DNA from 2 places in the Streptomyces sp. NBC_01707 genome. Region 1 is predicted to be linked to the other one. Evidence: predicted binding sites of a transcription regulator. Region 1 holds the regulator's gene; the other holds the start of a gene.

Region 1 (7,121 bases):
CCATGTGGGCGGGGTGCGGTGGTGGAACGTCAAGCATCCCGGTGCGTACGCGCAGGCACTGGCGGAAGGGCGGTCGCCGGGAGCGGGACGCGAGGTGCTCTCCGAGGAGGACCGTCGCGTCGAACGGATCCTGCTGGAGCTGCGGCTGGTCGACGGCTGTCCGCTGTCGCTGCTGGCACCGGCCGGACTGGCCGCGGCGGGACGAGCGGTGGCGGACGGGTTGCTGGAGGAGGCGTCCTATGCGGAGGGTCGGGCCGTGCTGACCCTGCGGGGCCGGCTCCTTGCGGACGCGGTCGTCAGGGACCTGGTGGACTGATGGGGACCGGTGGGGGTGCGGGCGCGCCCGCACCCCCACCGGGTCGTGCCCGAAACCGGGGGCTCCGCCCTCGCATCCCGGCCCGCGCACCCCGGACGGACCGAAGGCGTCCGAGCCCGGTCACGGCGGGCGCGGCGGCCCTGCCTACCCCGTGGGCGCCGTGACGAAGTCGATCAGCTCCTCCACCCGGCCCAGCAGCGCCGGCTCCAGGTCGCGGTACGAGCGGACCGTGGACAGGATGTGCTGCCACGCCGCCCCTGTGTTCTCCGGCCAGCCCAGCGACCGGCACACGCCCGTCTTCCAGTCCTGGCCGCGCGGGACCACCGGCCAGCTCGCGATGCCGACCGACGACGGCTTCACCGCCTCCCAGACGTCGATGTAGGGGTGGCCCACCACCAGCACGTTCGCGTCCGTGACCTCGCCCGCGATCCTCGACTCCTTGGAACCGGGGACCAAGTGGTCGACCAGGACGCCCAGTCGCGCGTCCGGGCCGGGGGCGAAGTCGCGGACGACGGCCGGGAGGTCGTCGATGCCCTCCAGGTACTCGACGACCACGCCCTCGATGCGCAGGTCGTCGCCCCAGACCCGTTCGACCAGCTCCGCGTCGTGCCGGCCCTCGACATAGATCCGGCCGGCCCGTGCCACCCGCGCCCGCGCCCCGGGGACGGCGAGCGAGCCGGAGGCCGTGCGGGCGGGGCGTACGGGACCGGGCGCCGACGGGCGTACGAGGGTGACGACCCGGCCCTCCAGCAGGAAGCCGCGAGGTTCCATCGGGAACACCCGTTGCTTGCCGAAACGGTCCTCCAGGGTCACCGTCGGGCCCTGAGCCGTCCTCTCGCAGCGGATCACGGCACCGCAGAAGCCGCTGGAGACCTCCTCCACGACCAGATCGGGCTCGGCGGGGACCTCGGGAACGGGGGCGGACTTCTTCCACGGTGGGGTCAGATCCGGGTGGTAGCTGCGCATCGGACGACGATAGGACGGGAACGGCTCACGACACGCCGAACGCAGTGGACAGTTGGTCGCGTTGCGCGCGTACGAACGAGGCGTCCACGAGCGCACCGTGCCCCGGCACGTACACCGCGTCCTCGCCGCCCAGCGCCAGCAGCCGGTCCAGTGCGGCCGGCCAGCGCGACGGGATCGCGTCCGGGCCCGCCTGCGGTTCGCCGGACTCCTCGACCAGGTCGCCGCAGAGCACGACGGCGGGGGAACCGGGCACCAGGACCGCGAGATCGTGGCCGCTGTGGCCGGGGCCCACGTTCGCCAGCAGCACCTGGCGGCCGCCGCCCAGGTCGAGGGTCCACTCGTCGTGCACCTGGTGGTGCGGTGCCACCAGCACATCGGCCGCCTGCGCCGCGTCCGCCTCGGGCACCCCGTGGCGCACGGCGTCCGTGCGCAGCTCGTCCGCTCCGCGGGCCAGGAGATCCGTCACTCCGACCGCCCCGTACACCTCGGCCCCGGAGAAGGCCGCGGTACCGAGCACATGGTCGAAGTGGGGGTGGCTGAGTGCGATATGCGTCACCCTCCGGCCGATCAGCGCCTCCACCTGGGCCCGTACCTCCGCGCCCTCGCGCAGCGTCGATCCGGTGTCGAAGAGCAGCGCCCCGTCCGCTCCGACCACCAGTGCGACCGTCGCGTCCCACCCGGGAAGCCGCCGTCGGCCCACACCGTTGCCGAGTCGCTCCCAGCCGAACTCTTCCCAAGAGGCGTCCATGCGGCGACGCTATCGGCAACGACCTGCGCAGTCTCGGGGTAGCGTGGCCGGTCGCCCTTGCTAGGGCCCTACCCGGCCGCCGTACACTGGCGGGGGATTACTGGCACTCGTACGCATCGAGTGCCAGGGCTCTTCGAGGAACGACGGAAACGACCGGGATCCACCGAGTGACACAGCTGGAGGTGTGCGCCATGCTCAGCGAACGCAGACTCGAAGTGCTGCGCGCCATCGTCCAGGACTATGTCGGCACCGAGGAGCCCGTCGGTTCCAAGGCGCTCACCGAGCGGCACAAGCTGGGGGTCTCCCCGGCCACGGTCCGCAACGACATGGCAGTGCTGGAGGACGAGGGCTTCATCGCCCAGCCCCACACCAGCGCGGGGCGCATCCCGACGGACAAGGGCTACCGGCTCTTCGTCGACAAGCTCGCGGGGGTCAAGCCCCTGTCGTCGCCGGAGCGCAGGGCCATTCAGAACTTCCTCGACGGCGCGGTCGACCTCGACGACGTCGTGGGCCGCACCGTACGGCTGCTCGCGCAGCTGACCCGGCAGGTCGCCGTCGTGCAGTACCCCTCGCTGACCCGGTCGACGGTGCGGCATGTGGAGCTGCTGTCGCTGGCGCCCGCCCGGCTGATGCTCGTGCTGATCACGGACACCGGCCGGGTCGAGCAGCGCATGATCGACTGCCCCGCGCCGTTCGGTGAGACTTCTCTCGCCGATCTGCGGGCCCGGCTCAACAGCCGGGTCGTCGGACGCCGTTTCGCGGACGTCCCGCAGCTGGTGCAGGATCTGCCGGAATCCTTCGAGAGCGAGGACCGGGGAACCGTGTCCACCGTGCTCTCGATCCTGCTCGAAACCCTCGTCGAGGAGACGGAGGAGCGGCTGATGATCGGCGGCACCTCCAACCTCACCCGCTTCGGGCACGACTTCCCCCTGATGATCCGGCCCGTGCTGGAGGCGTTGGAGGAGCAGGTCGTGCTGCTGAAGCTGCTCGGCGAGGCCAAGGACTCGGGCATGACCGTACGTATCGGGCACGAGAACGCCCACGAGGGGCTCAACTCCACGTCCGTCGTCGCGGTCGGCTACGGTTCGGGCGACGAGGCAGTCGCCAAACTCGGCGTGGTCGGACCGACCCGCATGGACTACCCCGGAACGATGGGAGCGGTACGCGCAGTGGCACGTTACGTCGGACAGATCCTGGCGGAGTCGTAAGTGGCCACGGACTACTACGCCGTACTCGGCGTGCGCCGCGACGCATCTCAGGACGAGATCAAGAAGGCCTTCCGGCGGCTCGCACGCGAGCTGCATCCGGATGTCAACCCCGATCCGAAGACCCAGGAGCGGTTCAAGGAGATCAACGCCGCCTACGAGGTGTTGTCGGACCCGCAGAAGAAGCAGGTCTACGACCTCGGCGGCGACCCGCTGTCCGCTTCCGGCGGCGGTGGCGCGGGCGGATTCGGACAGGGTGGCTTCGGCAACTTCTCCGACATCATGGACGCGTTCTTCGGTACGGCGTCGCAGCGCGGACCCCGTTCGCGCACCCGGCGCGGCCAGGACGCGATGATCCGGCTGGAGATCGATCTCGGCGAGGCCGCGTTCGGCACCACCAAGGACATCCAGGTCGACACGGCCGTCGTCTGTACGACCTGCAGCGGCGAGGGCGCCGCACCCGGCACCTCCGCCCAGACCTGTGACATGTGCCGCGGTCGCGGTGAGGTCTCCCAGGTCACCCGGTCGTTCCTCGGCCAGGTCATGACCTCGCGGCCCTGCCCGCAGTGCCAGGGCTTCGGTACGGTCGTGCCGACCCCGTGCCCGGAGTGCGCCGGTGACGGCCGCATCCGTTCGCGGCGCACGCTCACCGTGAAGATCCCCGCCGGTGTCGACAACGGCACCCGCATCCAGCTCGCGGGCGAGGGCGAGGTCGGCCCCGGCGGCGGACCGGCCGGCGACCTGTACGTCGAGATCCACGAGCTGCCGCACGCGGTGTTCCAGCGCCGCGGCGACGATCTGCACTGCACCGTCACGATCCCCATGACGGCGGGCGCGCTCGGCACCAAGGTGCCGTTGGAGACGCTCGACGGACTGGAGGAGGTCGACATCCGGCCGGGCACCCAGTCCGGTCAGTCGGTCCCGCTGCACGGCCGTGGCATCACCCACCTGCGTGGTGGCGGGCGCGGCGATCTGATCGTGCACGTCGAGGTGATGACCCCGTCGAAGCTGGACCCGGAGCAGGAGCGACTGCTGCGCGAGCTCGCGAAGCTGCGCGGCGAGGAGCGGCCCACCGGTCAGTTCCAGCCGGGACAGCAGGGGTTGTTCTCCCGGCTCAAGGACGCGTTCAACGGCCGCTGAGTGCCGTCCGTCGCGTCACCGCCCACTGCGACGCACCGCCCGCCGGTCCTGGACCGGCGGGCGGTTCGCATCTGGCGGTACCCCGTCCGGTCATCGGATCCCCCTCGGGGCTCCCGCTCCGGATGTCTTTCCGGCCGCCTCATGGCTGATTCGGCAGGGTGCGGGCGACGTGGCACGATGCGGTCATGTCATCCGCGTTGACCGATCTCTGCCGGTATCCGATCGTGCAGGCCCCGATGGCGGGCGGTGTGTCCTGTCCACAGCTGGTCGCGGCCGTCGCGGAAGCGGGCGGGCTGGGTTTCCTCGCCGCCGGGTACAAGACGGCGGACGGCATGTACAACGAGATCAAACAGCTGCGCCGGCTGACCGGCCAGCCGTTCGGTGTCAACCTCTTCATGCCGCAGCCGAGCCTCGCGGACCCGAGCGCCGTCGAGGTGTACCGGCAGCAGCTGGTCGGTGAGGCCGCCTGGTACGAGACTCCGCTCGGTGACCCGGACCCGTGCGGCGACGACGGATACGAGGCCAAGCTCGCGATCTTTGTGGAGGACCCGGTTCCGGTGGTCTCCTTCACGTTCGGCTGCCCCACCCGCGACACCTTCGACGCGCTCGCCGGAGTCGGTACGTACACCGTCGTGACGGTCACCACGCCGGAGGAGGCGCAGGCCGCCCAGTGGGCGGGCGCCGACGCGGTCTGTGTCCAGGGCATCGAGGCGGGCGGCCATCAGTCCACCTACCGCGACGACCCGCAGAACGACGGCACCGGCATGGGACTGCTCTCCCTGGTGGCCGAGGTCCGCGAGACCGTCCAGGTGCCGGTCATCGCCGCGGGCGGCATCATGCGTGGCTCCCAGATCGCGGCGGTGATCGCGGCGGGCGCGGATGCGGCGCAGCTCGGAACGGCTTTCCTGGCCTGCCCCGAGTCCGGTGCCCATCTGCTGCACAAGCAGGCACTGACCAACCCGTTGTTCGCGCGGACGGCGCTGACCCGGGCGTTCTCCGGGCGCCCGGCCCGCGGCCTCGTCAACCGTTTCATGCGCGAGCACGGGCCGTACGCCCCCGCCGCCTACCCGCAGGTGCACCATGTCACCAGCGGGCTGCGCAAGGCCGCGGCCAAGGCCGGGGACGCCCAGGGCATGGCCCTGTGGGCGGGCCAGGGTCACCGGATGGCACGCGAGCTGCCGGCCGGCCGGCTGACCGAACTGCTCGCCGCAGAACTGGATGCCGCGCGAGCGGCAGTGAGCACAAGGAGCACGCAGTGACCGCACCGGTCTTCGTCGTCGAGCAGGTCCCCAGCGGCCCGCGGTTCGTCCTGGACGGGCCCGAGGGGCGGCACGCCGTATCGGTGAAACGGCTGCACGCCGGTGAGGACGTGGTCCTGACGGATGGGCACGGCCGGTGGGTGGAAGGCGTCGTGGAGGCCGCCGAGGGCAAGGACAGGCTCGTCCTGACGGACCTCGGCACGGTCCACGAGGAGCCCCGGCCCGCGCCCCGTATCACCGTGGTCCAGGCGCTCCCCAAGGGCGACCGCGGCGAGGTCGCCGTCGAGACCCTCACGGAGACCGGTGTCGACGCGATCGTGCCGTGGCAGGCTTCGCGCTGCATCACCCAATGGAAGGGTGATCGTGGCCTCAAGTCCCTGGCGAAATGGCGGAACACGGCCCGTGAGGCGGGCAAGCAGTCGCGCCGGGTGCTGTTCCCGGAGGTGACGGACGCCATGACGACCAAACAGGTTGCCGCACTCCTGGCCGCAGCGGACTTCGCGGCCGTCCTGCACGAGGAGCGGGACTACGACAGCGAGCCGCTGGCCACCGTCGGACTCCCGGTCGGGGGCGAGATCATGCTGGTCGTGGGGCCCGAGGGCGGTGTCTCGCCGGACGAGCTGGCAGCCTTCGCCGAGGCCGGCGCCCGGACCTGCCGGCTCGGCCGGAGCGTGCTGCGCACCTCCACGGCGGGCACCGCGGCGACGGCTCTGCTGCTCGGACGCACCGGCCGCTGGGCCTGACTGCCCCTTACCGTAAGTCAGGTGTGGCCGCAAGCGGTCTACCGCACGGCGGGGAAGTAGTGGGACGCTTCCACGTATGGGGACATTGAGGGCATCAAGTCCATGGGGGCGCGGCCGGACCCGCCGCATTCCGGCCGTACTGTGCCTTGTCGGTGCGGCGGTTGCGGGGGCCGTCGCCTGTGAGCCGATCGACGGAATGAACTCCGCGTCCGTCGCCCTGACCACGGACCGGGCCGGCACCGGGGCGCTGGAGGGCAAAGGGGTCGATGTGCGGTGGCTGAACTGCACGGCCGAGGTCGAGGGCGTCGGTGCGACGCCTTCCTCGGCCTCACCTTCCGCGTCGGTGCGGCAGGTGGCGCAGGTCGACTGCCGCGGCCGGACCGTGGGCGGCAAGGACATCACGCTCGCCGGCAAGATCACGAAGGAGGTCAACGGCCTGTGTGTGCGGGGGAACTTGACCGGGAGGGTCGGCGACAGGACCGTCCTGCAGGCCGATGGGCTCGGCGACTGCGACGCCGCCCCCTCGACCGGCGGTGTGACACCGCCGACGAAGGGTGGAGACGGCCGGAACGGCGGTGGTGGCGGTGCCCGGCCGACGGTCACCGTGACCGTCACGGTGATCGAATATCCCGGGGGCAAGTGAGTGTGCCCGACACGCAGGTGTGGGCGGACTCCGGCCAACCCCGTTCCCCGGAGCACGACCGCGGCCTAGGGTGATCCATGTGACACAGCCTGCCTATCTCC
Region 2 (7,121 bases), 1.9 Mb from region 1:
GGGTTGGCCCAGATCTCGACCGTGCGGCTCTTGTACGTCGTGCCGAGGTGCGCCGTGAACGCGACGTCCTTGCCGTAGTCGTACACCTTGCCGTTGTTGTTCAGCGTCAGCGTGGGCGTGGCGCGGGAGACGTCGACCGTGTCCGAGGCGGTCGCCGGGACGTGCGTGGCGTCACCGGCGTACGACACCTTGTATGTGACCTTGCCGCCGGCCGGCGGGGTGTCCGTGAAGGAGAACTTGCCGCCCGTTGCCAGGGACTTGGTGCCGAGCGACTTGCCGTTCGGCGACTCCAGGTCGGTGCGGGTGACGGTCAGCGGCGTCCCCGCAGGCAGCGCGAGGGTGGAGACGAGCGAGCCCTTGACGGTGAGGGACTTGGCGCGGGTGGCGGTGGCCGGGGCGTCGGCCTTCAGCGTGGCGACGTACTTACGGGGTTCGTCGACGACGTTGAACGTGGAGGAGTCGTTGTCGCCCCCCTCGCTCATCACGAACAGCTTTCCGCCGTCGGCCGACCAGTTCGTCGAGTGCCCGAACCAGGGCATCCAGCTGTGCGACAGGTTGCGGACGCTGGCGGGCCGGCCGGGGTCGGCGGCGAAGACGTACGTGTCGCCGAGGTCGTCGGTGTCGAGGACGGTGGCCGCGACCGTGCCGTCCGGGGCGATGCTGACCGTCTCCGGTTCGGAGGCGACGGGGAAGGTGCGGACCTCCTCCAGGTCGGAGAGCCGGTACTCGGTGAGCGCGCGGTTCCCGGGCCCGGCCACGACGACGTTCTGGCCGTCCGGGGTGAGGGCCGCGTCGTTGTAGAAGCCGCCCTTCTCGGCGGAGACGCGGATGGCCGGAGTACCGGAGGAGATGTCGTAGACGACGATCGGACCGGAGCTGATGCCCGCATCGAGGGCGAGCAGCGTGCCCGGGTTGTCGGGGTCCGCGTAGAGCTTGGGCGGACCGGCGAAGTCGTGCCCGGCCGCCAGGTCCAGCGTCACTGTGGGCGTCTCGGCGGTCAGGTCGACCGAGCCGAGCCCGGAGTCCCACTGGTCGCCGTATCCGAACCACAGCTTGCCGTCCGCGTAGGCGAGCCGGGAGGGCGTGGTCCTGGTACCGGTGGGGTACTCGGCGGTCTGCGTGAGTGTCGCGGTGTCGAAGGCGACGATCTTGTCGGCGTCGTAGACCGCGGCGTACAGCGTGCCCGAGTCCGGGCTCAGTTCGAGGTCCTGGACCTGAGGCAGGCCGGTGAGCTCGGCGATGGCCTTGCCTGCGTAGTCGGTGACGACGATCTTGTTCTGGTACCTGTCGCTGAAGAACAGCCGCTGATGGACGCCGTCGACGATCGTGTCGGCCGCGGCCGTGACCGCGACGGTCCTGGCGGTGTCGGCGGACGCCGGTGCGGCGGTGAGCACCGCCGAGCTGAAGAGGACCGCCAGTGCGGTGGCGGCCGGAAGAGTGCGCATACGCACGGTGATTCGAACCCCCCGGAACGAGTGTTTAGCCATTGCGCGCAGACTGACAGGAGACAGGTGATGTGTGTGACCTGTGCCGTGCGCGTGGCGAGTGAGCGAAGACTAGGTCACGCGACCGACAGCATGACCGCCACCCCCGCCGCCGGCAGCCGGCCGTGCCCCAGACGACGCGCGGCGCGCTCTTCACGCCCCCTCGGTCCGCCTCGGGGCTCAAGCCCCGTGCTCCGAGCCCTCTTTCCAAGGAAGGGGCGGAGGGCTCCTCCCCACCCACCCACCCTCCCCAGCTGGAGAGTTCACTTCTCGTGACCGGCTTGCCACGCACGGTACGGACGCTCTAGCGTTCCGAATAACGAACGACCCCTGCCGGTGCGGGAACACCGAACAGGGGTCTGACCAACGAGATCGAAACAGGCGATCAAATGGCTGTCAGCCAGCTTAGTGCTGCCCCGCGCGCACCGCACGTACCCCCGCACCCGATGGCCAACCCGGGCTACGGCAAGCGGTCCGCGTCCGGCCAACGACCCCGTACCGCACACGACTTCGCGCACCTTCCGCCGCGTGAGGCCGCCGTCGCCGGCTATGTCGACCACTGCCGGACGGTGCCGACATCTCCGTGAAGACGCTGGCCAAGGTGCTCCCGTACGGGCAGTGCGCACTGCGGACCACGCTGAACAACCTGCAGCGGACCGGCCATCTGCGCCGGGGCAGCGAGCACGTCATCGGTTCGGGCAGCGCGCGCTGGGTGACGCGTACGTTCTTCTCCCGCACACCTCGCGACGACGCCTGGTGGGCGGCATTCACCCGGGGCGACGTACCACCGGAGCAGCAACGGCCCACCCGGTCACGGGCGTTCGTCCTGCTCGCCGCGCTCGGCCGGACCGCGCCCGCACTGAGCCTCTCCGCGGCCGACTGTGCGGGGCTGGAGCCGTACGTCACCGAGTGGCTCGCACGAGGCGCCACCGAAGCCCAGCTGCTGCACGCCCTCACCGGCGGACTGCCGGTGCCCGTCCACCACGCGGCGGCCCTGGTCCGCAGCCGCCTGATCTCCAAAATGCCACCCGAACGGGCCGCTCCGCCCACCCCGCCCGCCGTGCTGCGAGTCCTGGAGTGCACGAAATGCGGCGCACCGGCCCGGGGGGAGGCACTGCCCGGCGGTACATGCGGACCGTGCCGGGGCGAACAGGTCCCCGTACCGGCGAGCAGTCGCGGGATCCCGGTCGGCGGGGTCCGCGACCGGATGGCCGAGGTGCGCGCCGCGATGGTCCCCCGAACCCGAAGGACACGGGCATGACTTCGACTCACGGACGAACCATGCGGTGATCGGCGACCTGCCCGATCCTCCCGGGCCGTTCGGGACCACGAGCGTGCCCGGAAAGCCCCGCGGCGCTGTGCGCGGTCGGCCCGAAGCCCGCGCACCCCGATTCATCGTGCGTCCACGAGAAGTTTCCTACCGACCAGTAGACATGCGGCCCGGCCCGACCGAGTGTTGAGCGCGTGCATGCCAAAGTCGACCCAGGAGACACCCTCATGAGCCGAACTCGAAGCCGTACCCGGTCCGTCCGTACGGCCGGTGCCGTGTCCGTCGCAGCCGCCGTTCTCGCCCTCGTCGCACCCGCCGGCGCCGCCCAGGCCGCCCCCGTGTCCGAGCCCACCGCCACCACGTCATGGGCCCCCGGCGGCAATGCCGCCATCCTGGGCATCGACTACGGCACCTGGCAGCGCGATGTCGCCGCGGTCATCGACGTGGCCCGCCCCTACATCCAGCAGCGCATCGCGCAGACCCCCGCGGGCCAGAAACCGGCGATCGTCCTCGACATCGACAACTCGTCGCTGGAGACGGACTTCCACTACTTCTGGACGTTTCCGACCCCCGCGATCGCCCAGGTCCGCGATCTGGTCCGGTACGCCGATTCCCAGGGCGTCGCCATCTTCTTCGTCACCGCCCGTCCGGGCATCATCGCCTCACTGACGCAGCACAACCTCACCGCGGTCGGCTACCCGGTGACCGGCCTCTACGTCCGCGACCTGCCGGACCTCTTCGACGAAGTCAGCACGTACAAGACCGCCAAGCGCGCCGAGATCGAGGCCCGGGGCTACACGATCATCGCCAACATCGGCAACAACGAGAGCGACCTGGTCGGCGGCCACGCCGAGCGGACGTTCAAGCTCCCGGACTACGACGGGAAGCTCTCCTGACCGCTGACCTGCCGTCACCACCGCGGACATGACATCGGCCCCCGGGACCAGTACAGGTCCCGGGGGCCGATGTGCGACCGAGCTACTGATCCGTCAGGATCAGAAGTCCATGTCACCGCCCGGCATGCCGCCCGGAGCGGCCGCAGAGGCCTTCTCCGGCTTGTCGGCGATGACGGCCTCGGTGGTCAGGAACAGCGCGGCGATCGACGCGGCGTTCTGCAGAGCGGAGCGCGTGACCTTCGCCGGGTCGAGAATGCCCTCGGCGATCATGTCGACGTACTCGCCGGTCGCGGCGTTCAGACCGTGACCGATCGGCAGGTTGCGCACCTTCTCGACGACGACGCCACCCTCGAGACCACCGTTGACGGCGATCTGCTTGAGCGGGGCCTCCAGCGCCAGCTTGACGGCGTTGGCGCCGGTCGCCTCGTCACCCGAGAGCTCCAGCTTCTCGAAGACGGCGGAGGCCTGCAGCAGCGCCACGCCACCACCGGCGACGATGCCCTCCTCGACGGCCGCCTTCGCGTTGCGAACGGCGTCCTCGATGCGGTGCTTGCGCTCCTTGAGCTCGACCTCGGTGGCGGCACCGGCCTTGATGACGGCCACGCCGCCGGCCAGCTTCGCCAGGCGCTCCTGGAGCTTCTCGCGGTCGTAGTCCGAGTCGGAGTTCTCGATCTCGGCACGGATCTGGTTGACGCGACCCTGAACCTGGTCGCTGTCACCGGCACCGTCGACGATCGTGGTCTCGTCCTTGGTGATGACGACCTTGCGGGCGCGGCCCAGCAGGTCCAGGCCGGCGTTCTCGAGCTTGAGACCGACCTCCTCGGAGATGACCGTGCCACCGGTGAGGATGGCGATGTCGCCGAGCATGGCCTTGCGGCGGTCACCGAAGCCCGGGGCCTTGACGGCAACGGACTTGAAGGTGCCACGGATCTTGTTGACGACCAGGGTCGACAGGGCCTCGCCCTCGACGTCCTCGGCGATGATCAGCAGCGCCTTACCGGACTGCATGACCTTCTCCAGCAGCGGAAGGAGGTCCTTCACGTTGCTGACCTTGGAGTTGACGATCAGGATGTACGGGTCGTCCAGGGACGACTCCATGCGCTCCATGTCGGTGGCGAAGTACGCCGAGATGTAGCCCTTGTCGAAGCGCATACCCTCGGTGAGCTCCAGCTCCAGACCGAAGGTCTGGGACTCCTCGACGGTGATGACGCCTTCCTTGCCGACCTTGTCCATCGCCTCGGCGATGAGCTCGCCGATCTGGGTGTCGGCGGCGGAGATGGAGGCCGTCGAAGCGATCTGCTCCTTGGTCTCCACGTCCTTGGCCTGCTCCAGCAGAGCGGCGGAGACGGCCTCGACGGCCTTCTCGATGCCCCGCTTGAGGGCCATCGGGTTCGCACCCGCGGCTACGTTGCGCAGGCCCTCGCGGACGAGCGCCTGGGCGAGAACGGTGGCGGTGGTCGTACCGTCGCCGGCGACGTCGTCCGTCTTCTTGGCGACTTCCTTGACCAGCTCGGCGCCGATCTTCTCGTACGGGTCCTCGAGCTCGATCTCCTTGGCGATGGAAACACCATCGTTGGTGATCGTGGGCGCGCCCCACTTCTTCTCGAGGACGACGTTGCGGCCCTTGGGGCCAAGGGTGACCTTGACGGCGTCGGCGAGCTGGTTCATCCCGCGCTCGAGACCGCGCCGTGCCTCCTCGTCGAACGCGATGATCTTGGCCATGTGAAGTGGTCCTCCCGGACAGGGGTGGATTTCTCCGGACCGAGTGGCGCCCGCGACGGACGGCCTGCCTGCCCGGTGGTTCCTTGCCCCACCGCGCCTGCGGGCCTCACCGGCCCGGTCCAAGTTCTGTCACTCTCACCTGGAGAGTGCTAACGCCAATGATTAGCACTCGACCCCCACGAGTGCAAGCGCCCCCGACGGTTGTGGACAAGGCGTGGACCGGACGACGGCACCGGGATGCCGTGGGGATGCCACGTGGGGCGACGGCCGCCATGACGCGTGAAGGGTCCGTCCCCCTGGGGGTACGGACCCTTCATGCGTGAGTGGTGTCGTTGGCCGACCGCGCCGAGCTCAGCCGACGGCGAGCTTGACCATGTCCGCCTGCGGCCCCTTCTGGCCCTGCGAGATCTCGAATTCAACTCGCTGACCCTCTTCGAGGGTGCGGTACCCGTCCATCTGGATCGCGCTGTAGTGGACGAAAACATCCGCACCACCGTCGACCGCGATGAAGCCGTACCCCTTCTCCGCGTTGAACCACTTGACGGTGCCCTGAGCCATGCCTAACTCCCCTATTACTGGCCCTTGCACAGGACCGCACTTCGCGGGCCCGGGTCAGAACTCACCCCCCGACAGGAGAGGGTGCGTGCGCCGGAACGCGTCGACCGCGGCCGAATGTATCTGCCCAACTGCCCTCTGCAACAGGTCAATCGGACGAGAATTCTGGGCAGCACCGAACACCCGAATATGCGGAATTTATGCGATTCCAGGGCAACTCGGGCCGGGCAAAGGCCACTTATGACGCAAGGAGTTCGAGCACGTTGGCTGCATCTTGTCGCGGGCGGGCGCATTCTCATATGCGGTCGGCACGGGCAGCGGAGGGGACTTCCCAACTGTACCGCGCTTAACCATGCAGAATTGCCCCCTCCGCTTACCTCGCAGAGGGGGCAATTCCGGTGACGCTGTGAAGTCGGCCGCGGGGCCTACGGAGAGTCCGTGCCGGGGCGACGGAGGGTCAGCAGCCGCCCGCGACGGCCGGGATGATCGAGATGCCGGCGCCGTCCGGGGTGGCCGCCTCCAGGCCGCCCTCGAAGCGCACGTCGTCGTCGTTGACGTACACGTTCACGAACCGGCGCAGCTTGCCCTGGTCGTCCAGGACGCGCGCGGCGATGCCCGGGTGGTTCCGCTCGAGCGACTCGATCACCTGGGAGAGGGTCGCGCCCTCGGCCGGGACCTCGGCCTGACCGCCCGTGTAGGTGCGCAGGATGGTGGGGATACGGACCTTGACGCTCATGTGGGTGCCTTCCTTGCGTCTCGGGTGGACGTCACGGATGGACGTCCCGGGGTGGTCGGGTCAGCTGCGGGCCAGGCCGGCGGCGCGGAACGCGTCGAGGCTGGGCCGGATGGTCGCCGTCGGACCGGTGGTCGGGGCGACCGCGTCCAGCGTCTTCAGACCGTCACCGGTGTTGAGGACGACGGTGGTGAGCGTCGGGTCCAGCAGACCGGCCTCGATCAGCTTCTTCGTCACGCCGACCGTCACCCCGCCGGCCGTCTCCGCGAAGATGCCCTCGGTGCGTGCCAGCAGTTTGATCGCGTCGACGACCTGCTCGTCGTCGACATCCTCGACTGCGCCCCCGGTCCGGCGGGCGATGTCCAGGACGTAGGGGCCGTCGGCCGGGTTGCCGATCGCCAGCGACTTGGCGATCGTGTTCGGCTTCTGGGGGCGTACGACGTCGTGACCGGCCTTGAAGG

What was found. Region 1 encodes HrcA, which represses chaperone genes, less so after heat shock. Its sites were predicted from a motif close to TTNGCACTCNGNNNNNCNGAGTGCNAA; they were not measured.
Region 2: a site for HrcA is predicted at 5,535-5,561, ahead of groL (chaperonin GroEL). Genes of this name have one in related genera too.

The regions. Positions count from the first base shown of each region.
Region 1 covers NZ_CP109190.1:6,686,835-6,693,955, forward strand. The annotation lists gene hemW (radical SAM family heme chaperone HemW) at 1-316, shown strand, start outside; gene OG963_RS29935 (DUF3097 domain-containing protein) at 461-1,282, opposite strand; gene OG963_RS29940 (MBL fold metallo-hydrolase) at 1,308-2,030, opposite strand; gene hrcA (heat-inducible transcriptional repressor HrcA) at 2,222-3,238, shown strand; gene dnaJ (molecular chaperone DnaJ) at 3,239-4,375, shown strand; gene OG963_RS29955 (nitronate monooxygenase) at 4,561-5,634, shown strand; gene OG963_RS29960 (16S rRNA (uracil(1498)-N(3))-methyltransferase) at 5,631-6,377, shown strand; gene OG963_RS29965 (hypothetical protein) at 6,574-7,020, shown strand; gene OG963_RS29970 (S41 family peptidase) at 7,100-7,121, shown strand, end outside.
Region 2 covers NZ_CP109190.1:4,765,915-4,773,035, forward strand. The annotation lists gene OG963_RS21435 (YncE family protein) at 1-1,451, opposite strand, end outside; partial or broken gene OG963_RS21440 (hypothetical protein) at 1,874-2,745, shown strand; gene OG963_RS21445 (HAD family acid phosphatase) at 2,982-3,650, shown strand; gene groL (chaperonin GroEL) at 3,750-5,372, opposite strand; gene OG963_RS21455 (cold-shock protein) at 5,724-5,930, opposite strand; gene OG963_RS21460 (MoaD/ThiS family protein) at 6,385-6,663, opposite strand; gene thrC (threonine synthase) at 6,724-7,121, opposite strand, start outside.